One region of the Paenibacillus sp. J22P277 genome, then DNA from elsewhere that is predicted to be linked to it. Evidence: riboswitches for the same ligand, from Rfam matches in the RefSeq annotation. Region 1 holds a riboswitch; each other region holds the start of a gene.
The links. A riboswitch is a leader RNA that binds a small molecule or an ion and turns the genes downstream of it on or off. The one in region 1 is predicted to bind thiamine pyrophosphate.

Region 1 (9,872 bases):
CACGGCCCCTTCGAGATGGCGGACCGTTTCGGGCTCGATGCCGTGCTGGCCGCGCTCGATCGGATGTTCCGCGATTACGGGGAGCTCAAATACCGGCCGTCGTTCATCCTGAAGAAGATGGTGCGCGGCGGCCAGCTTGGCGTCAAAAGCGGCAGAGGGTTCTTCGAATACGACAAGGAAGGCGGAAGGGTATGATCATTCTTGTCCTGAACGCGGGCAGCTCTTCGCTGAAATACCAGCTGTACAACATGGAAGAGGAATCCGTGCTGGCGCAAGGCCGCGTGGAACGGATCGGCATGGACGCTTCGATCGTGGTGCACGAGCCGACGGGGAAGCCGGAGGTTAGCGAAGTCAGCGAGATCTTGGACCATAACACGGCGGTTCGCCGCTTGATCGAGCTGCTGACGAACAAGGAGCACGGCGTGCTGATGTCCATGAAGGAAATCGACGCCGTCGGCCACCGGGTCGTTCACGGCGGCGAGAGCTTCAAGCAATCGACGCTCGTCACGGAAGACGTGAAGAGGGAGATCCGCAGGCTGTTCGACCTGGCCCCGCTGCACAATCCGCCGGCGATGATGGGCATCACGGCCGTGGAAAACAATTTGCCGAACGTGCCGCAGATCGTCGTGTTCGATACGGCGTTTCATCAATCGATGCCCCAGGAATCCTTCCTGTATCCGATTCCGATGGTGCTGTACCGCCGCCACAAAATCAGGCGTTACGGCTTTCACGGCACGTCGCATGACTATGTCAGCAAGCAGGCTGCCGAGACGCTCGGCCGGCCGCTGGAGTCGCTCAAGATGGTCACCTGCCATATCGGCAACGGCGCGAGCTGCGCGGCGATTATGAACGGCAAGTCATTCGACACGAGCATGGGCCTCACGCCGCTGGAAGGCCTCATGATGGGCACGCGGAGCGGAGACCTCGATCCGGCGATCGTTCCGTTCACGATGAACAAGGAAGAGCTCACGCTGAACGAGGTCAATTCCATGCTGAACAAGCACAGCGGACTGCTGGCCATCAGCGGCATCGGCAGCGACATGCGCGAGATCGTGGAAGCGATGGACGCAGGCGACAAGCAGGCGAAACTGGCATTCGACATGTACACGTACCGCTTGCGCAAATACATCGGCGCTTACGCCGCAGGGATGAACGGTTTGGACGCCGTCGTCTTCACGGCGGGCGTGGGCGAGAATTCCGTCGCGGTGCGCAAGGCGGTCTGCGAGAATCTGTCGTTCCTCGGCATCGAGCTCGACGCGCAGCGCAATGAAGTCCGATCCAAGCAACCGCGTTTCATCACGACCGACGAATCCCGCGTCAAGGCGCTCGTCGTGCCGACGAACGAGGAACTGCTGATCGCCAGGGACGCGTATCAGATCGTAAAGGCCGAAGCGGCCGAGATTACAGAATAGGGGACGATAACGATGAAAACATTGACGACGATCGGACAATTGAAGGCAGCCGTCGGACAATCCGTATGGATCGGCTGCTGGCTGAACGGCAAGCGCTCCAGCGGGAAGATTCAGTTCCTCCAGCTTCGCGACGGCACGGGCTACGTGCAAGGCGTCGTGGTGAAGAGCGAGGTAGCGGAAGCGGCATGGAACGCCGCCAAGGAACTGACGCAGGAAAGCTCGCTCTACGTGAAAGGCATCGTAAGGGAAGAGCCGCGGAGCCAATCCGGTTATGAACTGACGGTCGAAGAGGTCGAGATCATCCAGATCGCGCAGGATTATCCCATCACGCCGAAAGAGCACGGCGTCGATTTCCTGATGGACCGCCGCCATCTGTGGCTGCGTTCTTCGAAGCAGCGCGCGATTCTGGTCGTTCGCGCGGAGATCATTCGTTCGATCCAGCAGTTCTTCGACGATCGGGACTTCACGCTGGTGGACCCGCCGATCCTGACGCCGTCCTCGAGCGAAGGCACGACGAACCTGTTCCATACGAAGTACTTCGAAGAAGACGCGTATTTGACGCAGAGCGGCCAGCTGTACATGGAAGCCGCGGCGATGGCGCTCGGGAAGGTTTACTCGTTCGGCCCGACGTTCCGCGCGGAGAAATCGAAGACGCGGCGCCATCTCATCGAGTTCTGGATGATCGAGCCGGAGATGGCGTTCGTCGACCATGAAGAAAATTTGCGCGTGCAGGAGCAGTTCATCGCGTTCGTCGTGCAGAACGTACTGGCGAACTGCCGCAAAGAACTGGAAACGATCGGCCGCGACGTGAGCAAGCTGGAAGCGATTCAGGCTCCGTTCCCGCGCATCACGTACGACGAAGCGATCGCTTTCCTGCAGGAGCAGGGGCAAGAGATCCAGTGGGGCGAGGATTTCGGCGCGCCGCACGAGACGGCCATCGCCGAGAAATACGACCGGCCGGTATTCATCACGCATTATCCGGCGTCGTTCAAAGCCTTCTACATGAAGCCGGATCCGAACCGTCCGGAGGTCGTGCTGTGCGCGGACATGATCGCGCCGGAAGGCTACGGGGAAATCATCGGCGGTTCGCAGCGGATCGACGATCCGGAGCTGCTCGCGGAGCGGTTCCGGGAGCATGAGCTCTCGACCGAGGTGTACCAGTGGTACCTCGACCTGCGCAAGTACGGAACGGTGCCGCATTCCGGTTTCGGACTCGGCTTGGAGCGCACGGTTGCCTGGATTTGCGGCCTCGACCATGTTCGCGAGACGATTCCGTTCCCGCGGATGCTGTATCGGCTGTATCCGTAAGCCGGCTGCGGCCGGGGTTTTGGCAAGCGCAAGGGGGAGGACCGACCGGTGAAAAACGAAATGTGGAAGTCTTACGCGCGCGGGATGGCGGCCGCGATGAACGGCGGCAGCGTCGCCGTGCCCGCCGGTCTGCTGCGCGCGTACCGCGGCATCGGCATGTCCGATACGGAGATGCTCCTGCTGCTGCAGCTGATGCTGTTCAGGCAGGTGGAAGGCGTCGATTTTCCGACGCCGGAGCAGTTGGCCGAACGGCTCGGCATCGTGCCGAAGACGGCGCACGGCTTGCTCGGGCGCCTGATGAAGGAAGGGCTGCTCGCGATCGACGAGGAGGTCGATCCCGTCAGCGGCATCGGCCTCGAACGCTATAACTGGACGGGCTTCATGATCCGCAGCGCCGAGTGGCAGGCGGACGAAGCCAAACGCGCCATCGAGAACGAACGCGAGCCGCAGCCGGAGCGATCCGCGGCGCCGGCGCAGCAGGCCGGCAGCGAACGGCCGAGGCCGGGGGACCTGTTCACCGCGTTCGAGCAGGAGTTCGGCCGGCCGTTGTCGCCGATGGAATGCGAGACGATCAGCGCCTGGGTCGACCAGGACCGGTATCCGGACGAATTGATCCGCTTCGCGCTCAAGGAAGCGGTCTTTGCAGGCAAGCTGCATTTCCGGTATATCGACCGCATCTTGATCGAATGGAGCCGCAACCGGGTGACGAACACCGACGAGGCAAAGGCGCATACGCAGAAATTCAGGAACGGCCGGGGGTCTTAGCCCCCGGTTTTTTTGTGCGTCGCGGCGAGTGGCGCGGGGCATTCGCCCAGATTGAGGCGGGACAAAAACGGCGGAGGCGGAGGGTGCATAAGCTGATAGGACGAAGAGCGGCTTTCGGCTCTGAAGCTTCGCATTCGAAGCGGGGAGGATGTAGACGACCGCAATGACGGAATCATCGTTTTGGCCAGGAAAACGAATATTCATTACGGGACAGACCGGCTTCATGGGGAGCTGGCTGACGCTGTGGCTGCAGCGTCTCGGCGGCGCCGTGACGGGATTCAGCGACGATCTGCCGAACGGTTCGTCGATGTACCGGCTCTGCGGACTCGAGCCGCATCTGCCATGGATTCGCGGGGACATCCGCGATACGCGTCAGCTGATGGCTGCCCTTCAGCAGACAAAGCCCGATCTGATCTTTCATCTGGCGGGTGCCGCTGCGCCAGAATCGACCGACGAACCGACCCTCGCGGCGTTGTTCGACGTCGAGGTCGTCGGCGTCGCCGCATTGCTGGACGCGGTGCGGCTCGTCGGCCGCGACGTGCCCATTCGCGCCGTCGTCGCGGTGACGTCGGATGATTGTTACGCGCCCCGCGCAGGGGAGGCCGGCTTGCGCGAGACCGACCCGCTCGGCGGCGAATCGCCGGCCGAGGCGAGCAAGGCCGGCGCGGAGCTGGCCGCGGCCGCGTTCCGCCGCGCGTTCTTCGCCGGCGCTGCCGGCGGGCCCGCGGTCGCGACCGTGCGCGCGGGCCATCTGCTCGGCGGCGGCGATTTCGCGGCCGGCCGCCTCGCGGCAGAGTGCGCGCGCGCCGCCTCGCGGGGGCGCGCGGCGACGCCGCCCGCAGGGCCGGAGAATGCCCGGCCCTGGCTGCACGTGCTCGACGCGCTCGCGGGCTGCCTCGCGCTCGCGCAGCGTTTGTTCCCGCCCGGCGGCGAAGCCTTCGCCGAGGCGTGGAACCTCGGTCCGCGCGCATCGGAGGCGCGGACCCCGGCCTGGCTGGCCGAGGCGCTGTGCGCCGGCCTCGGCAGCCCTTGGGCTGCGCCGGCGGGCGACGCGGCCGCCGGCGAGGGCGAGCGGGGGCGCCAGCCGTCCGCGGCGCCCCTGCTCGATACCGCCAAGGCCGCGGCGCGCCTTGGCTGGCAGCCGCGCCTCGGCGCGGAGGCGGCGGTCGCTTGGACCGCCGAGTGGTACGCGGCGTGGTTGAAAGGGCTGCCGCTGCGCGAAGCGAGCTTGCGGCAGATCGCGCGCTACGAGCGCCTCCTGAACGGCGAAAGCATGTACTAAGCAGTGGTTAAGCTTCGCAGCTTCGCTCGTGTACTACACTGCTTCCTGTCGCCTCTACACTGCATTCACTAACGTTCTACGCAGCTTCTACTCTCGGTTCTAAGCAGCTTCTACTCTCGTCCTAAGCTGCATCCACCCGCATTCTGCGCTGTTTTTTTTCCCGTATTACGCAGTTACCAGGCCCATTCTACGCTGCATTCACGTTTACTTCCGTTTTCCGCCGCTCTCGTTCCCATTCTCGCCGCCCATCTCCAGTCCAACTCGCGCATTCCGCCCCCTGCCGGGCGTTTTCCGCTTTAAGGGGTGCCATTTTACGGAATGTCTGCTATAATAGGCACGTTGCGACCGAATTGAATACATGACGGGGAGCTGGAATTGGCCGGCTGAGAGGAGATCCCTAACGATCTCGACCCTTGACCTGATCTGGATAATGCCAGCGTAGGAATTGCGTACAGCTATGCGCGCGCCTTTTTGAAAGGTGTTGCCGCATGCCGTTAGCTGCTGATTAAGGCATCCTCCGACCGGAGGATGCCTTTTGTTCGTTAACGGGGAGGAGGCGGTTGGCATGCCGGCGCCGCAGCTGCTGATTCAATCAGGAACGCGGGGGAAACATAGGGGATATCAGGTCACGGTATGGGACGGTTGACGGCTCGCAAACTATCCGCAGCCCGGCAAGGAGCATGCGAGGGGAGAGAACGGAAGTGGGAAGTAGATTAAGGCAGGCGGGGTTGAGATCCGCGCTGGCGGCGCTGCTGATTCTGGCGGTGGCATTGGCAGGCTGCGGGGCGAAGAACGATAACGGCAATGCCGCGAACGAAACCAAGAACGGAGCCGCTAACGGCGACAGCAACGGCGCGAATACGGCGGCAGGCGATAACGGCGGAACGGCTTCCGACGCGGACAAGCTGCAGGAAATCAAGGTCGTGCTGGACTGGACGCCGAACACGAACCATACGGGCCTCTACGTGGCCCGCGATAAAGGCTTTTTCGAGCAGCACGGCCTGAAGGTCGACATCATCCAGCCGGGCGAGGCCGGCGCGGACACGATGATCGCGACGGGCGCCGCCGATTTCGGGGTCAGCTATCAGGAAGGCGTCACGCAGGCGCGCATTCAAGGGGTGCCGCTCGTCTCGATCGCCGCGGTCATTCAGCACAACACGTCCGGCTTCGCTTCGCCGGTCGAGAAGAACATCGCGTCGCCGAAAGCGTTCGAAGGCAAAACATACGGCGGCTGGGGCTCGCCCGCGGAACCGGCCGTCATTGATTCGCTGATGCAGGAAGACGGCGGCGACGCCAAGAAAGTCAAAATCGTCAATATCGGCGACTCCGACTTCTTCACCGCGACGAAGAAGAACATCGATTTCGCCTGGATCTACTACGGTTGGGACGGGATCGAAGCGGAGCTGCGCGGCGAGAAGATCAACATGGTCTACTTGACCGACTACAGCAAGAAGCTCGACTACTACACGCCGGTTCTGGCGACTAACGAGAAAATGATCGCGGATCACAAGGATACGGTGGAAGCGTTCATGGCGGCGGCATCCGAAGGCTACCGGTTCGCGATCGACCATCCGGACGAAGCGGCGGACGTTCTGATCAAGGCCGTGCCGGATTTGAACGCCGACCTCGTTCGCGCCAGCCAGAAATGGCTCAGTCCCCAATACCAAGCGGACGCGCCGCGATGGGGCGAGCAGAAGCTCGAAGTATGGACCAACTACGCCGGCTGGATGTACGACCATAAGCTGCTCGACAAGCAGCTCGACGCCGAGAAGGCGTTCACCAACGACTTCCTGCCGAAAAAGGAGAACTGATCGACCATGGCCAACGCACTCGTAAGCATTCAAATATTGCCGCGCACGCCGAACGGGGAGAGCGTCATTCCGTTCGTCGACCGCGCGATCGAGATCATCAAGGCGGCCGGCGTGCCTTACCGCGTAGCGCCGCTCGAGACGACGATGGAGGGCGATCTCGGCAAGCTTTTCGGGGTCGTGCAGGAGATGAACGACGCGATGGCCGAGATGGGCTGTCCGTCCGTTATCTCGCAGATTAAGGTGTACTACGTGCCGGCAGGCACCGCGTCGATGGACGTGCTGCTGGAGAAATATCCGGATGGGCAGTAAACGCGCCCGCCTGCTGCCGCCGTTGATCGTGACGGCGGCTTTTCTGCTGCTCTGGCAGGCTGCGGTCTGGCTGTTCGGAACCGACGCTTACATCCTGCCGTCGCCGTCCGCCATCGCGAAGCAAGCGTACGATTCCGCGCCGCAGCTGGCGCATCATATGTGGGGCACGCTCCGCATCACGCTGATCGGCTTCGGTGCCGGCGCGCTGCTCGGGTTTTTGATCGCCGCGCTGCTGCACGTCATTCCCTGGGTGAAATCGGGTTTTTATCCGCTGCTCGTGCTGAGCCAAAACGTCCCGATCATGGCAATCGGTCCGCTGCTCGTGCTCTGGTTCGGCTTCGGCATGCTGCCGCGCGTCATCTTGATCGCGCTCGTGACGTTCTTTCCCGTGGCGGTTGCCATGATGACGGGGCTCTCGAAGAGCGACGGACGGCTGTTCGAGTATATGCGGATGATCGGCGCGTCGCAAAGCCAGCTGTTCTGGCGGCTGGAACTGCCGGGGGCGGTGCCTCATCTGTTCTCGGGCCTCAAGATCGCGGCTTCCTACAGCGTCATCAGCGCCATCTACGCGGAGGCGATCGGCTCCGACAGCGGACTCGGCTACTTCATTCTGATCGCCCAACACGGCTTCGAGACCGTGAAAGTGTTCGCGGCCATCGCGGTCATCGTCCTGCTCAGCCTGGCGTTGTTCGGCGTCATCGCGCTCGCGGAGCGGCTGATCGTCCGCGGATCGTCTCCCCGCGGGAAGGAGGGAAGCCGCACATGAGCAATGTGCTGGAAGTTCGACACCTGTCCAAACGCTTCGCCGGCTCGCGCAAGACGCCCGGCAAAGAAGTGCTTGCGGACGTCACGTTCCAGGTGGGCGAAGGCGAGTTCGTGACGCTGATCGGCCCGTCGGGCAGCGGCAAGACGACCTTGTTTCGCTTGATCGGGGGGCTGGAGCTGCCGACGGAAGGCGATATCGCCATCCACGGATCGAGCACCGTCGGTAGCCGCGGCCATATCGCCTACATGCCGCAGCAGGCTTCGCTGATGCCGTGGCTGACGGTGACGGCGAACATCGAGCTGTCGTTGACGATCGCCGGCATCGGCAAACGCGAGGCGCGCGCGCTGGCGCGCGACTGGCTGGCGCGGGTCGGTTTGGAAGCGACGGCGCACCAGTATCCGGACGTGCTTTCGGGCGGCATGCAGCAGCGGGTATCCTTCCTGCGGGCGCTGCTGTCCCCGCAGAAGCTGATGTGCCTGGACGAGCCGTTCAGCGCTCTGGACGCGCTGACGCGGCAGCATATGCAAGCCTGGTTGTTGTCGCTGTGGGAAAGCAACCGCCGTTCCGTGCTGTTCGTCACGCACAGCATCGAGGAGGCGCTGTTGTTGTCCGACCGGATTCTGGTGCTGTCCGCGGCGCCGGCCTCCATTATCCGGGAGGTCAAGGTTCCGTTCCCGCGGCCGCGTTCCGAGGCGCTGTGGGGCGATGCCGAATTCATCCGCCTTAAGCAGGAACTGTACGACATGCTGAGACCCGATCCAACGCTCTAACCCGACCTTCAAGGAGGCAGTACGATGAATCGCGACGATAGGCAACGCCGTTGGATCGATGCGCATATCCATCTGGATTTGTACGGGGAGCCGGAGCGGCTTCCGCTCCTTCGGCAGGCTTTTGAGGAAGACGGCATCTCGGCCGTCGTGGCCGTATCGATGCACCTGGCGTCCTGCAAGGCGAATTACGAGCTGTCCCGGCGCTTTCCGGGGCTCGTCCATCCGGCTTACGGCTTTCATCCCGAACAGGAGCTGCCATCCGATTCTGAGCTGGAAGCGTTGATCGGCTGGATCGTCGCGCGTGCGGCGGCCGGCGAAGCGTTCGCGATCGGGGAAGTCGGACTTCCGTATTACACGCGAACGGAGGCCGCCGCGGCAGGCAAGCCTTTCGATGAAGCGCCTTATCTTGCCTTGCTCGAGCGCTTCGTGCGGTTAGCCGCGGAGTTGGATCTGCCGATCGTGCTGCATGCGGTATACGAGGATGCCGACAAGGCTTGCGAACTGTTGGAACGGCACGGCGTAAAGCGAGCCCATTTTCACTGGTTCAAAGGATCGGAGCGTACGGTCCGCCGCTTGGTCGCGAACGGATATTTCGTTTCCGTCACGCCCGACGTGCTCTACGAGGCGGAAATCCGCGAGCTCGTCCGGCTGTATCCCCTCGAGCTGACGATGACCGAGACGGACGGGCCGTGGCCGTTCGAAGGACCTTTCGCCGGCTTGCCGACGGTACCGGGCATGGTGCGCGGCGTGGCCGAAGCCATCGCGGAACTTAAAGGGCTCCCGGTTCCGGAAACGGAATCGCGGCTGCTGGATAACGCGAGAACGTTCTACGGGCTGCGATAGCGGACGCCGGCATACGACTCTTCTCCTTGCGGGAAGGGTCTATTTCGGCTTCCAAACGGTCTGTCAAAAGAGGATGAATATTCGACGAAATATGCTAAACTAGATTCATAACAGCTCCGATGACGAGCTGCATTTACGGATGATGTCGCTGGGTTGTCGCGTTTTCGGGCAACGGAGAGCGTCTTTGTATATGAATGCGAGCATGCGGCGATCGTGCCGCGACTGACGATAAGCAGAGAAAGGGCGAGGAACGATGGCAGATGCGCATAACCATGATTCCGTGAAGCAAATGATCGGGGTCATGACCGCGAACGGATGGCGGATTACGGAACAACGCCGGGAGATGGCCGTGATTTTCTCGCGGTCGGAAGGATATTTGTCGCCGAAGGACGTGTACGATCAGATGGCGGTCGCCTATCCCGGCGTGAGCTTCGATACGGTCTACCGCAATTTGCGGCTGCTGAGCGAGATGGGGGCGCTCGAACAGTTTTATTTCATGGAGGGCGGCTTGAAGTTCAGGGCCAGCTGCCTGGATCATCACCATCATCACTTGATATGCATCAACTGCGAGAAGACGCTGACGTTCGAATATTGTCCGATGGAACA
Region 2 (9,872 bases), on a different contig from region 1:
TGTACTACAACAAGAAGCTGTTCGCCGATGCGAACGTCCAGCCTCCGGCCACTTGGGACGAATTGATCGCCGCTGCTCAGAAACTGACCAATCCGTCCAAGAAGCAATGGGGCATCGAACTGCCGACGACCAAAGGCGGCACGCTCGACTTCCTGTGGGATACGTTCCTCTGGCAAGCCGGCGGCGAGTACGCCAACCCGGAAGGCACGGACATCCTGTTCAACAGCGAGGCCGGCAAGCAAGCGACCCAGCTGTGGGTGGATCTCGTGAACAAATACAAGGCCGCCAGCATCGCGCCGCCGCAAAACGGCTTCCAAACCGGACTCATCGCCATGACGCTCACCGGCCCTTGGTCGATTCCGGGCTACAAGGCGGCCAAGCTCGACTTCGGCGTCGTTCCGCTGCCCGCGGGACCTGCCGGCAAAGCGACGAGCCTCGGCGGCACGAACAATTTCATTTTCAAATCGACGCCGGAGAAGCAGCAAGCGGCTTGGAAGTTCCTCACCTGGCTCGCGTCGCCCGAGATTTCCGCGAAGTTCGCGGCGGGCTACGGCTCCATCCCGGTTCGCAAATCGGCCTCGGAGCAGAAGGTCTGGACCGATTTCGCCGCCGCGACGCCGGAAATCAAGGTCCACCAGGACTCGTACGCCTTCGGCAAAATCCGGCCGTACAACCTGACGACCTACGCCGAGATCTCGGACATCGTGTCCGCGCATGTCGAAGCCGCGCTGCAGAACAAAGAAACGCCGGAAACGGCCATGAAGAAAGCCTATGACGAGAGCAAGCCGCTCGTCAAAACATGGGTGACGCCTTAGGCGCGGAACGTAGGGGGGGGAGCCGCTCCTCCCTTTTCTGTATTCGCCCGCGCCAGCAGGCAGGACCCCGGAAAGAGGTGAAGCGTCCGGATGAAATCATTTCGCAGGCTGTTCGGCAAGGATGCGCCCGTCGCTTGGGTGCTGCTGGCCCCGAACATGCTTTGGACTTTGGTATTTACGCTGTTTGCGCTCTATTACTCCATCTATCTGAGCTTCCAAGAGGTCGACGTATTCACGGGCAACAACCGGTTCGTCGGGCTGGACAATTACAAGCAATCGTTCGCGGATCCGATATTCGGCTCCTCGCTGTGGCATACGACGCTGTTCACGCTCGTGACCGTGCCGCTCTCCATGGCGATCGCGGTCGTCGTCGCGGTGCTGCTCAACAGCCGCATCAAGGGGCGCACGATCATGCGCGGCGCCTTCTTCCTGCCCTCGATCCTGCCGATCATCGCGATCGCGCAGGTGTGGATCTGGATCTACGAGCCGAGCTACGGCCTGCTGAACTTCGCCCTGGAGCATCTCGGCATCACGCATCCCGACAATCCGGTCAAATGGCTCGTGTCGCCGGATACCGCCATGCTCGCCGTCATCGTCTTCGCGATCTGGAAGGGCTTCGGGTACAACATGGTCATCTACCTCGCCGCCCTGCAGGGCATTTCCCGTTCCCTCTACGAGGCCGCGGAGATCGACGGCGCCAGCCCGGTGCAGAAATTCCTGAGCATCACGGTGCCCGGGCTCCGGCCGGCGACGTTCTTCATCCTGATCACGTCCGTCAGCGGCGCCTTCCAGACGTTCGGCGAAGTGTACGCGCTCACGAACGGCGGGCCGATGAACGCGACCAACATGATCGCGTTCTATATCTACCAGTACGCCTTCCAGTTCTTCAAGATCGGCCGCGGCGCGGCGGTCAGCGTCGTGCTGTTCGTCCTGTTGTTCGCCCTGACGATCTGGCAATGGCGATCCTATCAGAGAAAAGAAGTTTGATCCACGGAGGGAGGAATCGGCTGTGAGCTTGACCGCCAAACGGGTCGGTATGTCCGTCGTCTATCTGGTGCTCTTCTGCACGGTGCTGATTACCGTGCTGCCCTTGTTCTGGATGATCTCGACGTCGCTCAAATCCGCCTCGGAAGTGTTCGCTTATCCCCCGAAGCTGCTGCCGTCCGCGCTGCAGTGGGATAATTATTCGAAAGCGTGGGAAATGGCGCCCTGGGGCCGTTATTTCCTGAATACGGCGCTTTATACCGTCTGCACGGTGCTCGGCGTGCTCGCGACGTCCGTCATGAGCGGCTACGCGTTCGCCAAGCTGAATTTCAAAGGGCGCGATTCGCTCTTCATGGCTTACGTCGGCACGATGATGATCCCCGCGCAGGTGACGATCATACCGGTATTCGTCATTTTGTCGAAGCTCCACTGGGTCGATACGTACGCCGGACTGATCGTGCCTGGCCTTACGGGCGCGTTCGGCTGCTTTCTCTTGCGGCAGTTCATCGCCACGATCCCGAGCGAAATCATCGAGTCCGGCTTGATCGACGGGGCCGGGCATCTGAAAATACTGAAATCCATCGTGTCGCCCTTGCTCTACCCGGCGCTCGCGACGCTTGGCATCTTCACGTTCATGGGCACGTGGAACAACTTCTTCTGGCCGCTCGTCGTGACGAACAGCGAGGAGCTGCGCACCGTCCAGATCGGCCTGAGCTCCTTCCAGACCCAGTACGGCACCGCCGACTGGGGGGCCATGATGGCCGCCGCGACGCTCGTCAGCGCGCCGGTGCTGATCGTGTTCTTCTTCGCGCAGAAGTATTTCATCGAGGGGATCACGATGACGGGAATCAAAGGGTAACGACGTGCGTGAACGCGAAAGGGGCGTTTCCGGCCACTCGGTTTGGGTGGTGGCGGAAACGCCCTTTTTTGTATGCTTTGGCGTGCGGTCATTCCGGCGGCAGTTCGGGAACTTCGGGGCGTCCTGTCGGCGTTATTGGCCAGCGGCTGTCGGTTGGCGGGCGGCTAGCGACCCGCGACCGTCCCGAGCCGCGCGAACCGGTCCGGCGCGAAGCTCGCCGCCGCTTCCGGCTGCAGGGGCTCGCAGCGCAGCAGGCCGCCGACCATCGCCGCCGTCGCCGGGCTGAGCAGGATGCCGTTGCGGTAGTGGCCGGCCGCAAGCAGCACCTCCGGCCGGCCGGGAACGGCGCCGATGAGCGGCCGGCCGTCGATCGTCGCCGGACGCAGCCCCGCCCACGTCATCGCGGGCGCGCGCCCGTCCAGAAACGGGAATACCCGCGGCGTCCAGCGGGTCAGCCGGCCGATCCCTCGCTCCGTGACGGAGGCGTCGAAGCCGGCCGCGTCCTCGGAGGCGCCGCAGACGAGGCGGCCGTCCCGCTTCTGCACCCAATAGGCCTGGCTGGAAAACACCATATGCCGCACGGATTCCCCGTCCGCCCGACTGACGATGGCGCCGGTCTCCGAAACGCCCGTCAGGTCGAACGCGCAAATCTGCCCCCGTATCGGATGCACCGGGATCGGAAAACCGCACAGCTCCGCGTATGCGCCCGCCCAGGCGCCGGCGCAAACGATCAGCGCGTCTCCGCCGACCCGTCCGTATGCTACCGTCTCGACGGCAGGAGTCGCGCAGCCGCCCGAGGCGCGAGGCGGCGCAATGCCGCCCGCGTGCTCGAGCATGCGCACGCCGAGCCTGCGGCAGGCCGCTTCCAGCGCGGCCACCAGCTTCGGCGCATGCACATGCGACTCGCCGGGACAATAGAGCGCGGCCACCGCATCCGGATGCAGCATCGGCTCCATCTCGCGCAGCCGTTCCGGGCCGACCAGCTCCGCGTTCGCTCCGAATCGCCGCTGCCAGGCCAATCGGGCTTGCAGCGGCTGCAGATCCGCTTCGTGCAGCGCGACCGTCAAACTGCCGGCGGCGGTCAGCTCCGCGCATAAGCCGGAGACTTCTTCGATCCGGCCCACCCACTCGGCGTAGCGGTGCAAGCTCTCCAGGCACAGCCGGAAGAACGCATCCGGCTGCTCGCCGTTCTCCGTGAACGGCGCGAGCATGCCGGCCGCCGCGCCCGAAGCCTGGCCGCCGACGCGGCCCGGCTCCACGACGGTGACGGCATCGCCGGCGAGCGCGGCCTCGAACGCGCAGGACAAGCCGATGATGCCGCCGCCAAGCACGATGATCGACCGGCTCACCGCGTACCGCTCTCCGGACCGGCCAAACCGCTGCCCGCTTCCGCCGGCGAACCGGTCGGACCTGCCGCTAGCCGGCCGGAAGCCGTTGCGGCCGATGCGCCGCCACCGCCGCCGGCCGCCGCGTAGAACCCGGCCTCCGGCCCGTCCGGCAGCACCGATATGCCCTCCGTCTCGCTGCTGGCCGACGCGTAGCGACGCTTGGGAATGCGGCCGGATAAGTACGACAGCCGGCCCGCTTCCACGGCGAGCCGCATCGCCCGCGCCATGCCGACCGGATCCAGCGCCTTGGCCACGGGCGTATTGACCAGAATGCCCGAGGCGCCGAGCTCCATCGCCTGCACGATATCGGCCGCGGAGCCGATGCCCGCGTCCACGATGACCGGCACCCCGGCCGCCTCGGCGATGAGGCCGAGATTGTACGGATTCAGCAGGCCGAGCCCCGTGCCGATCGGCGCGCCGCCGGGCATGACGGCCGCCGCGCCGGCTTCCTCGAGCCTCCGGCAGAGGATCGGATCGTCCGACGTATACGGCAGCACGACGAAGCCTTCCCGCACCAGCCGTTCCGTCGCCCGCAGCGTCTCGATCGGATCCGGCAGCAGCGTGCGCGGATGGGCGCTGATCTCGACTTTGATCCAATCGCTCAAGCCCGCCGCCCGCGCCAGCTTGGCGATCCGCACGGCTTCGTCGGCATTGCCCGCGCCCGACGTGTTCGGCAGATACGTATAGCCGATGCCGTCCATATGCTGCAGGATGGCGTCATCCTCGGCATAATTCAGATTGACGCGGCGCACCGCGAACGTCACGACCTCCGCCGCCGACGCTTCAAGCGCCAGCTTGAACACCGCAGGGCTCGGAAACCGCCCCGTGCCGAGGAAGAACCGGGATCGCAAGCTCTTCCCGCCGATGATCAGTTCGTCCCCGATACCGCCGTACGCCAGGCCTTCCATAATCGCCATCTTGTCAGCCTCCCCCCACAAAATGAACCAGCTCCAGCGACGCGCCGTCCGCAATCGCGACGGTTGCCCATGCTTCGCGGGCGACGATCTCGCCGTTCAGCTCGACGACCAGGCTTTTGCCGGCCAGGCCAAGCGACTCCACGAGCTCTCCGACCGTTCGCGCATCAGTTTGTTCGCTGCGGCCGTTGACGGTGACGGTAAAAGCCCTCGGCTGACCGACGGCTCGGGCGCCCTCAAGCTTTGCCCGAAATGCCCGGCAAACTTCCGCGGGACGTTCGCTGCCCACGATCGCGGACACCGCGCAGATCCGCGTCGCGCCGGCCGCCAGCACCTCGCCGACATTGGCGAGCGTGATGCCGCCGATGGCGACCCACGGCATCGATACGTTCGCGGCCGCCTCCCGTACGTACGCCGTCGTGACCGCTGCCCTGCCCGGCTTCGTGCCCGTCGGATACACCGGGCCGACCCCGATATAGTCGGCGCCTCCCCGCTCGGCCGCCAGCGCCTGCTCCAGGTTATGCGTCGAGATGCCGATGATGGCGTCCGGACCGAGAATCCGCCGCGCTTCCGCAAGCGGCAGGTCGTCCTGGCCGAAATGCGCCCCGTCCGCGCCTACCGCGAGCGCAACGCCGATATGATCATTGACGATAAGCGGCACGCCGTACTTCGCCGTCAGCTCGCGAAGCGCCTTGGCATCGGCGAGAACGTCCTCCATCGGCGCAGCCTTCGCCCGCAGCTGCACGATATCCGCGCCGCCGATGATCGCCTGCTCCATGACCTCCAACATGCCGCGCCCGGGATGATAATTCGCCGCCGTGATGGCGTAAAGCTTGAAATCCCGCCAGTTCCTCTTCCCCATGCTCGCTCTCCCTTCCCAATGCGATGCGATGCGCTCCCCTACGTCTCCGCTCTCCCCCGCGCAAGGAGCACGGTTTACGAGTAGATCGAGCTCCCGCCCGAGCGAAACGCGCTCGCCTGCTCTTTCATACCGGCTTCGACCGCTTCCTGCGTCTGAAGCCCGTTTGCCTCCGCGTAGTCGCGGATGTCCTGCGTGATGCGCATGCTGCAGAATTTCGGCCCGCACATGGAGCAGAAATGCGCCGATTTGGCCGCCTCCGCCGGCAGCGTCTCGTCGTGGTACGCCATCGCACGCTCGGGATCGAGCGACAGGTGAAACTGGTCCTGCCAACGGAACTCGAACCGCGCCTTCGACAGCGCGTCGTCGCGCAGCCTCGCGCGCGGATGCCCCTTGGCCAGGTCGGCGGCGTGGGCGGCGATTTTGTACGCGATCACGCCTTCCTTCACGTCCTCCTTGTTCGGCAGGCCAAGATGCTCCTTCGGCGTCACGTAGCAGAGCATCGCCGTCCCGAACCAGCCGATCATCGCGGCTCCGATCGCCGACGTGATATGGTCGTAGCCCGGGGCGATATCCGTCGTCAGCGGACCCAGCGTATAGAACGGCGCCTCCTTGCAGACCTCCAGCTGACGGTCCATGTTCTCCTTGATCAGATGCATCGGCACGTGGCCCGGCCCCTCGATCATGACCTGCACGTCATGCTTCCACGCGATATGAGTCAGCTCGCCGAGCGTGTCCAGCTCCCCGAACTGCGCCTCGTCGTTGGCATCGGCGATCGAACCCGGACGCAGGCCGTCGCCCAAGGAGAAGGCTACGTCATACCGCTTCATGATCTCGCAGATGTCCTCGAAATGCGTATACAGGAAGTTCTCCTTGTGATGCGCCAGGCACCATGCCGCCATGATCGAGCCGCCGCGGGACACGATGCCCGTGACGCGCTTCGCCGTGAGCGGGATATAGCGGAGCAGCACGCCCGCATGGATCGTGAAATAATCCACCCCCTGCTCCGCCTGCTCGATCAGCGTATCGCGGTACACTTCCCACGTCAGGTCCTCCGCCTTGCCGTCGACCTTCTCGAGCGCCTGGTAAATCGGCACCGTCCCGACGGGGACGGGCGAATTGCGGACGATCCATTCGCGCGTCGTATGAATGTTTTTGCCGGTGGACAGGTCCATGATCGTGTCCGCGCCCCAGCGCGTCGCCCACGTCATCTTCTCGACCTCCTCCTCGATCGAGGAAGCGACGGCGGAATTGCCGATGTTCGCGTTGATCTTCACGTGAAAATGCCTGCCGATGATCATCGGCTCGCTCTCGGGATGGTTGATATTCGCGGGAATGATCGCCCGTCCGGCGGCCACCTCCGCGCGCACGAACTCCGGCGCCATGCCCTCGCGGATCGCGATGAATTCCATCTCCGGCGTGACGATGCCCTGCCTCGCGTAGTGCAGCTGCGTCACGTTGCGGCCGTTTCGCGCCCGCAGCGGTCTCCGCGCAAGTCCCGGAAACACGTCAGCGCCCCGTTGCGACACTGCTGCCTCGCTGCGATATCCGTTATCCAGCGGCACGATCGTCCGTCCCTCGTACGCTTCCGTATCGCCGCGTTCCGCAATCCATGGCCCGCGCAGCGCGGGCAGTCCTTTCGTGACGTCGGTCGCATGGCCGGCATCCGTATACGGTCCGCTGGCATCGTACACCGCCAGCGGCGCATTCTCCGTCTCGCCGTTCCTTCCCGTCGTGGGCGTCAGCCCGATCTCCCTCATCGGCACCCGAATATCCGGGCGGCTTCCTTCCGCGTACACTTTGCGGCTCCCCGGCAGCGGGGTCGTCATAATCGCCATCTCGCAAAACCTCCTCGTCTGGTTGGCGCCTTCGCCGCTTCCTCCCGCTGTCAGGCAGACGAACGGAAACGAAGTCGGAGCCGGAAAAACACTAGGAGGCCTGCAAAGTGCGGGGAGCCGAACGGACCCGTCATCGCCGACGAGGCCGCTTATGCCCTTCCCATCCGCTGCTTGCCGGAGCGCCAAGCTGTCGACGGCTGCCGCCCGAGTAACGGCGGCGCACGTGCCCTGCTTGGAATTCGCGGAGATACGGCAGCCGACCGACGGCTCCGTCCTCTTCCGCAAAACAAAAAAACCGCTCCGGCGAAGGAGCGGCAAAATGTCGCGGTCGGCTGCCCGCGGCCTCCGGAACGCTTGAGGTTCCTGGCGGCGGGCGGAGTCCGCGGCAGTCGGAGCGCGGCGTTTGCGCCGACGGCTCTGACGCGCGATACTCGAGGTCGCACGTACATTCCCACTTTCCTACGCTGGCATAACCCAGATCAGGTTCAAAGGGACCAAGGCATTCGCCTTATCTCAGCCCGTGCGGGCGCCCCTAGTGGATTTCCTGACAAGACTATACCCCCGCAGGGAAAAGTTGTCAACCAAGCAGGACAAGCAGGAAGAAAAAGGATTGACAGCAGGCACTTTTTGCCTCTATACTTACTTTAAATAGTAAAGTACATTACTTTATGTAATTAATTATCGGAGGTTTTGTCCATGTCCACGTCCAAATGGCAAGTCGATGTCGCGCACAGCAGCGTAGATTTTACGATCAAACACATGATGATTGCGAAAGTCAAAGGCGCGTTCCATGAATTCAGCGCGGATATCGAAGCGGATCCAAACGACCTGACGACGGCAAACATCCAGTTCAACGTGGTGCTGAACAGCATCGACACGCGCAACGCGGACCGGGACAATCACCTTCGCACCGGCGATTTCTTCGATATCGCGCACTATCCGACGCTTTCGTTCCAATCGACCTCGATCCGCCGGACGGGCGACGGCGAATACGACGTGAACGGCGATCTGCATCTACACGGCCTGACGCGTCCGGAAACGTTCCATGTCGCGTACGAGGGCAGCGGCAAGGACCCTTGGGGTAACGAGAAGGTCGGCTTCAGCGCCAAAGGCGCCATCAGCCGCAGCAGCTACGGCCTGACGTACAATGCCGTCCTCGAGACGGGCGGCGTACTTATCGGCGACGACGTGAAGTTCACGATCGAGCTTGAAGCCGTGAAAGCGAACTGATTCCGCTGAAGCGCGAATAGCAGCATCGCATTAAAAAACCAGTACCGGCGGGTACTGGTTTTTTGCATTATTGCAACCTATTGTTCGTCGCGTTATCGCTGGCTTTGAGCGCGAGTTTCGCTTTGGTCAGCGTGTTGTTCTCCACGGTATACGCCGGCGCCCCCGTGCCTGCATACTGCGTGGAAATTCCGATCGCGGCCACGTTGGCGACGATGGCATTCCCCCGGATCTGGGCGCTTCCGATATCGAACCGATCATTCCGCGTCCAGTAATCGCCGAGCCGAATCAGCTCCGTCGAGACGGACGTGAGATTGTTCGCCGTTATGTTGTTGTTCTCGACGCGCACGTTAGCGGCGGATTGCACGCTGATCGCCGGCGAGTTTCCTTTCAGCTCGAACGCCGAATTCACGATCGTCAGGTCCAGCTTGGAATTATCTCCGTACAACGTATTCGTCATCGTCGCATTCGATTTGAACGCACACCCGTCAAAGCTGTATTTGCCCGGCAGCGTCGCATTGATCGCTCCGAAACGTCCGCCGTCCGCGGCTTCGAACCGGCATCCCGTATACGTTCCCGGCGGAAGGCTAAGTCCGCTTTCGCTATTGAAGCCCAAGATCTGCACGTTGTTGAATATGCCGCCTTCCGCCGCGCCGCTCGATATGGCGCCGAGCCTCGTTTTCCCCGTGATCGTCATATTCGTGATCCGAATCGGCTTGCCCCAGAGCGAGAGCGCGTTGTCCATCTTCCCCGTCGACGTGATCGTGATATTCGACAGCTCCACCCCGAACGCCACCGTGGCGCTGACGGACAGCATCGCGTCCGTGAACGTCATGCCGTCCACCGCAATATTCGGTCCCGCGAAATACGCGTACGAGTCGTTCATCGCGTTGCCCTTGAATGTCGCATCGTTCTCCGCGACGATCCGGCTCCCGTCGAAATGATTGCCGGTTACGAGCGCATCCGAAAACGGATCCGATACGGCCAA
Region 3 (9,872 bases), on a different contig from region 1:
GTGCCCGGCGCCGATCCCCAGCCCGTCCTCGATCGCCGCCTGAATGAAAGCCTTGGCCGTGTCCGTCGCTTCCTCGACGGTCCGGCCCTGCGCGAGCCCGGCCGCAAGCGCGGCGGAATACGTGCAGCCCGTTCCGTGCGTGTGCCGGGTATCGATCCGCCTGCTTTCGAGGTAGCGGAACGCCTTGCCGTCGTAGAGCAGATCCACCATCGGTTCGTCCGGCGCGCCGTGGCCGCCTTTGACGAGCGCATAGCGGGAACCCATCTCCACGAGCGTCTTCGCGGCGACCTCGCGGTCCTGCAGGCTCGCGATCCGCATGCCCGTCAGCATTTCAGCCTCGGGAATGTTCGGCGTCGTCACGAGCGCGAGCGGAAGCAGATGCGCGACGAGGGCGTCGACCGCCTCGCGCAGCAGGAGCCGCGAGCCGCCCTTGGCGACCATCACGGGATCGATGACGAGGCGGCGCCATTCGTATTGCGCCGCTTTCTCCGCCACGACGCGGATGATCTCGGAGCTGAACAGCATGCCGGTCTTCACCGCGTCCGGCGGCAAATCGTCGCCGAGCGCGTCGAGCTGCGCGGCGACGGCGGCGGGCGCCATCGGGTAGACGCCATGGACGCCGAGCGTATTCTGCGCGGTAACCGCGGTCAGCGCGGACATGCCGTAGACGCCGAGCTCCTGAAACGTCTTCAGGTCGGCTTGAATCCCGGCGCCGCCGCCGCTGTCCGAACCCGCGATCGTCAAAGCTTTATACATGGTGCTCATGAGGTTCCTCCTTTGATGCTTCGCCCTTCAAAGCGCGACGGGCCATTCAATCAACCAATCGTTCCGCAAGCACCCTTTATCCCGCCCGAAGTTCATCAAACCGGCTGCGCGATATTCGCCCGCTGCCGCAGCGTATCGGACGATACCAGCGCCAGCTGGTTCAGAAACTCGATCTGGAAGCTGCCGGGCCCGCGGCCTTCCGTCGCCGCAAATGCGAGCTCCGCCGCGACGCCGTAGAAGGCGAGCGCTTCGGCGGCGGCCGCGACCTGCGCTTCGCGGCCATCCCCGGCGACGGCCAGGAACGCGGCGATCACGGAGCCCAGCAGGCAGCCGGCGCCGGTGACTTGGGTCAGGATCGGGTGGCCGTTGCTGACGACCTGCGTCGTCTCGCCGTCCGTGACGATATCGTCCTTGCCGGTCACGACGACCAGGCAGCCGAGCTTCCGCGCCGCGCGCACGGCGAGGGCAACGGCGTCGCCTTCGCCCGCGCCGGCATCCACGCCTTTGATCGACCAGCTCTCGCCGACGACGTTGGCGACCTCCGCCACGTTGCCGCGCAGCGCGGTCAACCGCACCTCCTGCGCGATCCGGCGCGCCGAATCGGTCCGGTACGGCGTCGCGCCGGCGCCGACGGGATCGAAGACGACCGGCACGCCCTGCGCGTTGGCCGCCTTGCCGGCAAGCAGGATCGCCTGCACGACGGCCGCGTCGAGCGTGCCCATGTTCAGCAGCACGGCGCCGGAGATCCGCGCCACGTCTTCGACTTCCTCGTGCGCGTAAGCCATGATGGGCGAAGCGCCCAAGGCGAGCAGTCCATTGGCGGTGAAGTTGGTCACCACCCAGTTGGTGATGTTATGCACGAGCGGATTGCGGGAACGAACCTGATCAAGATAGGACATCTTCTTCTTCCTCCTTAGGGGGTCAAACTCAGATAGGCATCTTCGGCCTTTACGTCGGCGGGAAGCAGGTCGTTATCGACGAGCCACGCCTTCACGCGGTCCCAGGACGCGGGATCCTGCGAGCCGAACGGCTGGTCCTTGTCGGTCATGAGCGGCAGCAGAATCCGAAGGCTCTTCGCCTCGATATCCGCATCGAGCGGAGAGTTACCGTCCTCGTGGTCGAGCAGCGTCTTGAGCGCGTCATCCGGATGCTCCGTCACGTACTGCTGTCCTTCGGCCGCCGCTTCCGCGAATTTGGCGAAGACGTCCCGTTTGGCCTTCAGCCCGTCGTCGCTGGCGGCGAGCACGAGCTCGTAATAATCGGGCACGCCGTAAGCGGCGGGATCCAGCGAATCGACGGGATGGCCTTCTTTGTCCAGGATCAGCTGCTCGTGATTGATGAAGCCGCCGATGATGGCGTCCACTTTGCCCGTCGAGACGGCAGGGATGAGGTCGTAGCCGACGTCGATCATCTTCGCCTTGTCGGGATCGCCGCCGTCCTGCTTGATCATGGTGCGCGCCATGGCTTCGTAAAGCGGGATGGACGAGAAGCCGACCGTTTTGCCGGCCAGATCCTTCGGCGAATGCACGCCGCTGCCCGCCGGGATCATCAGGTGGTTGAGCGGATGCCGCACGATCGCGGCGATGGATTTCACGGGAATGTTCTCGCCGCGCGCCATCAGCACCTGCGGCTGATACGTGAGCGCGAGGTCGATTTTGCCGGCGGCGACGAGCTTGAGCGCGTCGTTCGTGTCGGCGGGCATCTGAATGTCGACATCGAGGCCGGCCTTCTCGAAGTACCCTTGTTCCTGCGCGGCGTAGAGGAACGAATGGACCGCGTTCGGATACCAGTCCAGCATAAGCGTGATTTTCTGCAGCGGCGCGTTGGCGGCGTTATCGCCGGCGCCGGCATTCGTCCCGGCATTGCCGTTCGACGAGCCGCAGCCGCCGAGCAGCAGCGCGAACAGCGATGCGGCAAGCAATACGGGTAGAGAGGAGTGCTTCTTCATATGCGATCCGTCCTTCTTTTTGAAAGCGCGGCAAGGAGCTTCTCGAAGCATCCTTCCCTTGCCTAAGAATGGGAAAATCTTCGCTGCGGTTTATCGAAAAGCGGATCGCCGCCGCTTCCTGCGAACCAGCCAATATTCCAGCCCTACGATGAGCAAGAAATACACGACGCCGAGCGCGGACAGGAGGAATACCGATGCGAACATGGCATCCGTCTGCAGGCTGCCGGACATGCGGCGGGTGAAATACCCGAGTCCTTCGCTGCCTCCGAGCCATTCGCCGATCGTCGCGCCGACGACGCTGTAGACGACCGACAGCTTGAGTCCGGAGAAGAAGGAAGGCAGCGCCAGCGGCACCTGCACCTTGCGGAAGATCGCCCACCGGCCGGCGCCCATCGTGAGCAGCAGGTCCCTGTAGCCGGCATCGCCCTTGCCGAGTCCGTCGTACGCGCCGACGACGATCGGGAAGAAGGCGGTCAGGAACACGACGGCGACCTTGCTCCAGATCGAGTAGCCGAACCAGAGGATGAAGACCGGCGAGAGCGCGATGAGCGGAATCGTCTGGCTTACGATAATGAACGGATACAGCGCCTTGTCGAGCGTCCGGTACATATGCATCAAGGTCGCGAGCAGCGAGCCGACGCAGACGGAGAGCAGGAAGCCGAGGGCGGATTCCGTGACGGTGGCGGCCAGATGCCGGCCGAACAGCAGATGCGCGTCCTCGCCGAGCGCTTCCGCGACGGACGTCGGGGCGGGGAGGATGAAGAACGGCACCCAGCCCAGCCGGACGCCGCATTCCCAGGCGCCGAGCAGCGCGAGCAGCAGGAGCAGAAACAGTCCGTACTGCGCGAGCAGCGCGTTAAGTAGCGGTTTGCGTTTGGTCATCCAGCAGCCGCTCCAATTCTTGCCTGAACCGAATAAAGGCAGGCTCGTATTTCATCCGGGAATCCCGCGGCCGCGGAAGTTCGACGCGCAGCTCCCGCGCCGGTTCGCCGCTGCCGGCCACGGGCATGAGGTAGATGCGGTCGCTCAGCAGGATGGCTTCCTCGAGATCGTGCGTGATGAACAGGACGCTCTTGTTCAGATCGCCCCACAACCCCAGCAGCCAGCGGTGCAGCTCGCGCTTGGTCATGGCGTCGAGCGCGCCGAACGGCTCGTCGAGCAGCAGGAGCGGCTGCCCGGCCATGAGCGTGCGCAGGAATGCGGCGCGCTGCTTCATGCCGCCGGACAGCTCGGCGGGATACGCGTCCTCGCAGCCCTCGAGTCCGAGCAGCTTCAGCAGCTTCAGGACCTCGCTCCTGCCGTCCGCGCTCCGGCCTTGAGGCGTCAGCTCCAGCGGCAGAAGGCAGTTGTCCATGACCGTGCGCCACGGCAGCAGCAGATCCTGCTGCGGCATGTAGGCAATCCGGCCGAGGCGGCGCGGCGCGCGCTCGCCGTATAGGGAAATCTCGCCGCCGGCCGGCTCCAGCAGCCCGGCGATCAGCTTGAACAGCGTGCTCTTGCCCGATCCGCTGGCGCCGACGACGGAGACGAATTCGCCTTCGCGCACCTCCAGCGAGAGGCCGTCGAACAGCCGGTCGCCGCCCGCGCGGCCGCGGCCGAACGCGAACGAGACATCGTGCAGGGACAATAACGCCGCCATAAGCGCACCTCCTTATGATGCAATAGAAAAAGCCCGCTCCCGTTTCCGAATAAGGAAAGGGGCGGGCGCCTCGAAACGCGGCATGGCGCGTCTTGGTCGGTTTCCATCCACTTCCCTACGCTGGCATCACCCAGATCAGGTTCCAAGGGTCCGCGGATCGGTTCCGCGTCTCAGTCGTCAGACTCCCCTAGTGAATAAACAAGGTATTCGGTTAGCCTTACTATAGCACGGCTGCTGGAAGCTTTCCAGAGCTGCTGGAAGCTTTCCAGCGCTACCGGATGCTTTCCAGCTCCAGCGTGATCGTCTCGATCATCTGCACGAAGGACGTCAGCTCCTGCGAGCTGGCCGCCTGGTCGCGCGCCAGCATCGACGTCCGCTCGGCGTCGCGCATGACTTCGCCGATGACCCCCGAGATCTCCTGCAGCTTCGCCCGCACGGTGACGAGCGAATCCTTGGAATGGCTGGCGAGCTTGCGAATCTCGCCGGCGACGACGCCGAAGCCGCGGCCGTGGTCCGCGGCATGCGCCGCTTCGATGGCGGCGTTGATGCCGAGCAGCTGGCTCTGGTCGGAGATTTCCTGCAGCAGCGAGCCGATGCCGTCGATCTCGCCGATCTTGGACTGCAGCTCGCGCACCTTGAGGTTCGCCTGATCCTGGATGTCCGCCGTATGGCTGGCCGAATCCGCGACGGATTGGCTGCTGCTGCCGAGCTCCACGATCATGGCCGAGAGCTCCTGGACGATGCGGCTGATCGTCGTCAGCGTCGACTGCCTGGCGTCCGAGAGCGATTGGATTTTATCCTTCTCGTCCTTCTCGTACGCTTCGAGCACCAGCTGGGAGTCGAGATTGAACATTTTGGACAACGCGAGGATGATGGTCATCCACGAGTCCGGCGCGATGCGTTGGAAATTCTGTACCGCCGTATCGAGATAGAGCATGTAGGTGCCGAGGTACCAGTCGGTCGTCAGGCCGATCCGCGAGTGGATATGGCCGATCGCGATCCGGCGTTCGATGAACGCGTCGTCGATGACGCCGTCCGTCATGGACAGGAAGTACCGGCGCTGCGTTTCCTTCAGCCGCTCCAGCGTGCTGTGCTTGTCGATGATGGCCCGCAGCTCGGGTATCGCCGCGACTTTCTCGTAGAGCTGGTCGACGACCAGGCTCGTGATCTGCTCGAAGAGCGGCCGGTTGCTCCGCAAATAAGCCAGGTCCTGCTCCGTGATGCCGGTGTACGTGATTTGTTTCCTGCGCGCTTCGTTTACTTGGATCATCGCTGCATTCTCCTTGGGCTATGAGGTCGCTAATCTTTACCCGCTTAATTCGACAAAAACCGCGTCGTTTCCTGTGCGAATGGAAAATATTTACGCTGGTTCTCCCTCGCGGGAAGATTTATCCAGTATAGTCACACATTCGCCCTAATCGCTGTGATTGCAATCACACCGGGATCGATCTCCCGAACCGTATACTGGAGACATCAAATCCAAGCGACAAGAAAGCGAGGAATCACGATGCTAAAACAAGAAACGATCGCCATTATCAAATCCACGGTACCGGTGTTGGAGATTCACGGCACAACGATCACGAAGCGCTTCTACGAGCGGTTGTTCGAAAGCCATCCGGAGCTGCTGAATATATTCAATCACGCCAATCAAAAGCAGGGCAGGCAGCAGACGGCGCTCGCGAACGCGGTATACGCGGCCGCGGCCAATATCGATAAGCTGGAGTCGATCCTGCCGGTCGTGAGGGGCATCGCGCACAAGCACCGCAGCTTGGGCGTCAAGCCGGAGCATTACCCCATCGTCGGCGAGCATCTGCTCGGCGCGATCAAGGAAGTGCTCGGCGACGCCGCGACGGACGAGATCATCGGCGCTTGGGGCGAAGCCTACGGCGTGATCGCCGGCGCGTTCATCGGCGTCGAGAAGGAGATGTACGAGCAAGCGGAGAAGCAGCGGGGCGGCTGGGAAGGTTTCCGCGCATTCAAAGTCGCGCGCAAGGAGCGCGAGAGCGAGGTCATTACGTCGTTCTATCTGGTGCCGGCGGACGGCGGGGAGATCGCGGCATTCGAGCCCGGGCAGTATATCAGCGTGAAGCTGGCCATTCCGGGCGAAGAGCATACGCACATCCGCCAGTACAGCTTGTCGGGCTCGCCGGGCGCAGGACATTACCGGATCTCCGTGAAGCGGGAGAATACCGTGCCGGACCGTCCGGCCGGCAGGGTCTCGGTCTATCTGCACGAAGAGATCGAGGAAGGCGCCGTTCTGCCGGTCTCGGCACCGGCCGGCAGCTTCACGCTCGACCGCAGCGATTCGCGCCCCGTCGTCCTGATCAGCGGCGGCGTCGGCTTGACGCCGATGGTGAGCATGCTGCGCACCATCGCGGAGACGCAGCCGGAGCGCAAGGTGACGTTTATCCATGCGGCGCAGCACGGCGGCATGCACGCGCTCAAGGACGAGGTGGACGGCCTCGTGCAAGATCGGCCGAACTTCGAGGCATACTGGGTATACGCGAATCCGACGGAGCGGGACAGGGAAGCGGGCGCGTTCCACAAAGAAGGATATGTCGACCTGCCGTGGCTGAAGCAGACAGCGGGGATGCGCGATGCGGGGTTCTACTTCTGCGGTCCGGAGCCGTTCATGCGGACGGTCAACCTGGCGCTGAAGGAGTGGGGGGTGCCGGCCGAGGATATTCATTTCGAATTCTTCGGTCCGGCCGGGGGATTGGACTGATTCGCGGGTATCGCGCCTAGCGGCATCGCGGCGCTGGCCGGCCCGCCGGAAACTTGCCGGAACGTGCCCTGCTCAGCCTTCGGCTCGCTGCGCACGAAGCAGCCGGTTGACGGTCTCGCGGCGCAGGCCGATCAGCTGGCCGATCTCGTCCTGCGTCAGCACGTCGGTCAGCTCGGCCGGCCCGATATAGAGGCGGAGCCACGCTTGCAGCTTGCGCAGCTTATCGGCGGGCGCCACCTGCGTGAGCTGGTCGATGCGCTGCTGCATCATGCGCAGCTTGTCCTGCAGCTGCAGGGCGATGTCCCGGCACTTTGCGGGATCGTCCTCAATCTGCCGGTACCATTCGGGCGCGGAGATGACCTCCGCTTCCGAAGGCACGAGCGCGACGGCCGTGCCGAAGTACGGATTCGGGCTGATGAGGGAATGATGGGGGATCGTTTCCCCCGGCGTGATGAGATTGACGAGGAACGGCGTGCCGTCCGCGTGAATGCGAAGGATCTTGAGCAGCCCGCCGCGCAGGCGGAAGAGCGGACCGGATTCCCCTTGGCGAAAGAGAATTTCGCCTTTGTTTAACAGCATGGACAGAAACTCCTTCGCAGTCGAGCATGAATGGCTTCAGTATAGCAAATTGCGCGGGTTTCGCTCCATTCCGGTTCAATTTTATTCTGATTCTACTCCATTCCGTTTCGGCGGAATGGAGTTTTTTGCGTCCGAGAGCCTCCCGCCCGGCAGGAATCGGAACATTTCCCGCGAATCGATTGTTCTTAGGATGACCGGAAAAGGGGGAGCGATTCATGATGGAGGACATTATGCTGCGCAGCGATCGGCTGGCCGTAGCCGTCAAGCATCCAAGCGAGGTTGGCGGTGCCCGGTTCGACCGGACGGGGTTCGTCACGGGCGTTACGCTGGACGATGCGCATACGTTTTGCGCGTACGAGCTGCCGGGGATAGGGGATCCCACCAAGGGAGCCGGCCTGTGCGGCGAATTCGACAACCAGATGAAGCTGGGTTACGACGAAGCGAAGCCGGGGGAATGGTTTCCGAAGCTGGGCGTGGGGCTGCTGCGCCGCGAATCGGAGGCGCCGTATCAGTTCATGAAGGTGTACGAGGTGCGGCCTTATCGCATCGACGTCGAGCAAACGGACGCAAACAGCGTAACATTCACCGTCCATCCGGAGGAATGCCTAGGCTATGCGGTGCGGTACCGTAAACGGCTGACGGCCGAGCACCGGACGCTGCGCGTGGATTACGAGCTGGTCAATACGGGCTCGCGTCCGATCGCGACCAACGAATACGCGCATAATTTCGTCTGCCTCGACAGGGAGACGGTCGGACCGGACTACACGCTTGCCTTTGCCGGAGAGCGCTCTTCGGCATTCAAGGTACAGGTCGGCGATATCCGGGCGGAAGCGGACCGGTTGGAATGGGGCAGCGTGCCGGAGCGCGATTTCTACGCGCGCCTGCATCCGGGCGGGGAAGGCGCACCGATGCCGGGCGGCTGGACGTTGACGCATCGACCGTCGGGCCTGCGGATGAGCGAGGCCTGCGGCTTCGGCGTGGAGCTGATCGCCGTCTGGGGCATGGCGCACAACGTGTCGCCGGAGATGTTCGCTCCCGTCCGGATCGCGCCGGGAGAGACGCTGGCCTGGTCGCGGACGTACCGTTTCGGGGATTAGCGGCAGCAGGGAATCGCGGCGCTTGCCGCTAGGACGCATCGGGCTTCGCCGGACTTTCGTTCCGTCGGGCGCCGGTGCGTTTTTTTTGTTCCGTCGGTCGTTGACCCGATTGATTTTCGCTGTCGAAATTCGGCAGTATTTTGCTATTTTCGACAAATTATTCTGGTATAATTGACCAACTTACCATTATCGGGTATCTTTCGAATAGTAGGCAAGACTCAGATCATTCGATACCCGGAGGTGCTTTCGTACCATGTCATACTCGCAGCAGATTAAGCGCAGCCAAACGTCCGTCGGCTATTTCCGCTCGTTGGCCTTCAGAATTTCTTTTATCGCCGGCGTTTGTTATTTGGCATTATGCGTGATGCTTACGGCGGTATCTTATTCTCAGCAGAAGCGGCATGTCATGGACGAGCTGCTGGCGCTCGAGAGCATGTTCCATTCGCCGCTGATGCTCGAACTGGACGAGATCGAGACGTCCAAGACGGCGCTGAAGAACGACGATGAAGCGTACAAAACGGTTCCGGGCGTCATGCACGTGCAGGAAGAGATGGACCGCGCCGCGGCTTCCGAGCTCGTGGAGAACGCGTACTTGTTCTATCCGGACTGGACCCAGCAGGACGGCGAGCCCGCGCTGCTCAACCTGCTGTCCAACGCGGAATTGTACGCGGACGAAAAGCCGGCCACGCCGTATGTGCCGAAGAAAGCGCTGCGCGAAGCGCTCGAGCGGGCGGAGAAAGACGGCGTCAGCAGCACGGACGCCTATAAAGACGATTTCGGCGTGTGGATCAGCGTCGTCAGCGCCATCAAGGATGCCGACGGCAAGCTGGTCGCCTACGCGGGACTGGACTTCAACAACGCGTTCATTACCAAGACGCTGAAGCGCGACCTGTACCGCAGCTCGCTCATCGGATTGCTGGCCGCGCTCGTCGGCATCTCCGTGATCGCGGCGTCGGTTCGCCTGTTCCTGCGTCCGCTTCGCCGCATCGGCGCGCTGGCGGAGAAAGCCGCCGAAGGGGATCTCTCCGGAACGCTCGAGATTCGCTCGCGCAACGAGATCGGACTGCTGGCGCAGCATTTCAACCACATGACCGGCAATTTGCGCGCGCTGATCGAGCA

Region 2: it holds a riboswitch for thiamine pyrophosphate, as region 1 does, so the genes downstream of both, thiC (phosphomethylpyrimidine synthase ThiC) here and AC50YL_RS01300 (ABC transporter substrate-binding protein) in region 1, are expected to answer to the same signal.
Region 3: it holds a riboswitch for thiamine pyrophosphate, as region 1 does, so the genes downstream of both, AC50YL_RS29965 (ABC transporter ATP-binding protein) here and AC50YL_RS01300 (ABC transporter substrate-binding protein) in region 1, are expected to answer to the same signal.

The regions. Positions count from the first base shown of each region.
Region 1 covers NZ_JBXENS010000001.1:268,521-278,392, reverse strand. Annotated here, with positions in the region: gene AC50YL_RS01325 (3-hydroxyacyl-CoA dehydrogenase family protein) at 1-195, shown strand, start outside; gene AC50YL_RS01320 (acetate kinase) at 192-1,412, shown strand; gene asnS (asparagine--tRNA ligase) at 1,425-2,720, shown strand; gene AC50YL_RS01310 (DnaD domain protein) at 2,769-3,485, shown strand; gene AC50YL_RS01305 (GDP-mannose 4,6-dehydratase) at 3,649-4,767, shown strand; TPP riboswitch at 5,120-5,229, shown strand; gene AC50YL_RS01300 (ABC transporter substrate-binding protein) at 5,469-6,578, shown strand; gene AC50YL_RS01295 (thiamine-binding protein) at 6,585-6,887, shown strand; gene AC50YL_RS01290 (ABC transporter permease) at 6,877-7,653, shown strand; gene AC50YL_RS01285 (ABC transporter ATP-binding protein) at 7,650-8,423, shown strand; gene AC50YL_RS01280 (TatD family hydrolase) at 8,448-9,266, shown strand; gene AC50YL_RS01275 (Fur family transcriptional regulator) at 9,520-9,872, shown strand, end outside.
Region 2 covers NZ_JBXENS010000011.1:156,926-166,797, forward strand. Annotated here, with positions in the region: gene AC50YL_RS32740 (ABC transporter substrate-binding protein) at 1-815, shown strand, start outside; gene AC50YL_RS32745 (carbohydrate ABC transporter permease) at 906-1,802, shown strand; gene AC50YL_RS32750 (carbohydrate ABC transporter permease) at 1,825-2,658, shown strand; gene thiO (glycine oxidase ThiO) at 2,823-4,007, opposite strand; partial or broken gene AC50YL_RS32760 (thiazole synthase) at 4,172-4,954, opposite strand; gene thiE (thiamine phosphate synthase) at 4,968-5,822, opposite strand; gene thiC (phosphomethylpyrimidine synthase ThiC) at 5,897-7,657, opposite strand; TPP riboswitch at 8,097-8,201, opposite strand; gene AC50YL_RS32775 (YceI family protein) at 8,354-8,887, shown strand; gene AC50YL_RS32780 (right-handed parallel beta-helix repeat-containing protein) at 8,955-9,872, opposite strand, start outside.
Region 3 covers NZ_JBXENS010000009.1:95,923-105,794, reverse strand. Annotated here, with positions in the region: gene thiD (bifunctional hydroxymethylpyrimidine kinase/phosphomethylpyrimidine kinase) at 1-765, opposite strand, end outside; gene thiM (hydroxyethylthiazole kinase) at 861-1,664, opposite strand; gene AC50YL_RS29975 (ABC transporter substrate-binding protein) at 1,679-2,713, opposite strand; gene AC50YL_RS29970 (ABC transporter permease) at 2,804-3,595, opposite strand; gene AC50YL_RS29965 (ABC transporter ATP-binding protein) at 3,570-4,352, opposite strand; TPP riboswitch at 4,448-4,551, opposite strand; gene AC50YL_RS29960 (protoglobin domain-containing protein) at 4,624-5,622, opposite strand; gene hmpA (NO-inducible flavohemoprotein) at 5,860-7,077, shown strand; gene AC50YL_RS29950 (Crp/Fnr family transcriptional regulator) at 7,150-7,656, opposite strand; gene AC50YL_RS29945 (hypothetical protein) at 7,872-8,753, shown strand; gene AC50YL_RS29940 (methyl-accepting chemotaxis protein) at 9,007-9,872, shown strand, end outside.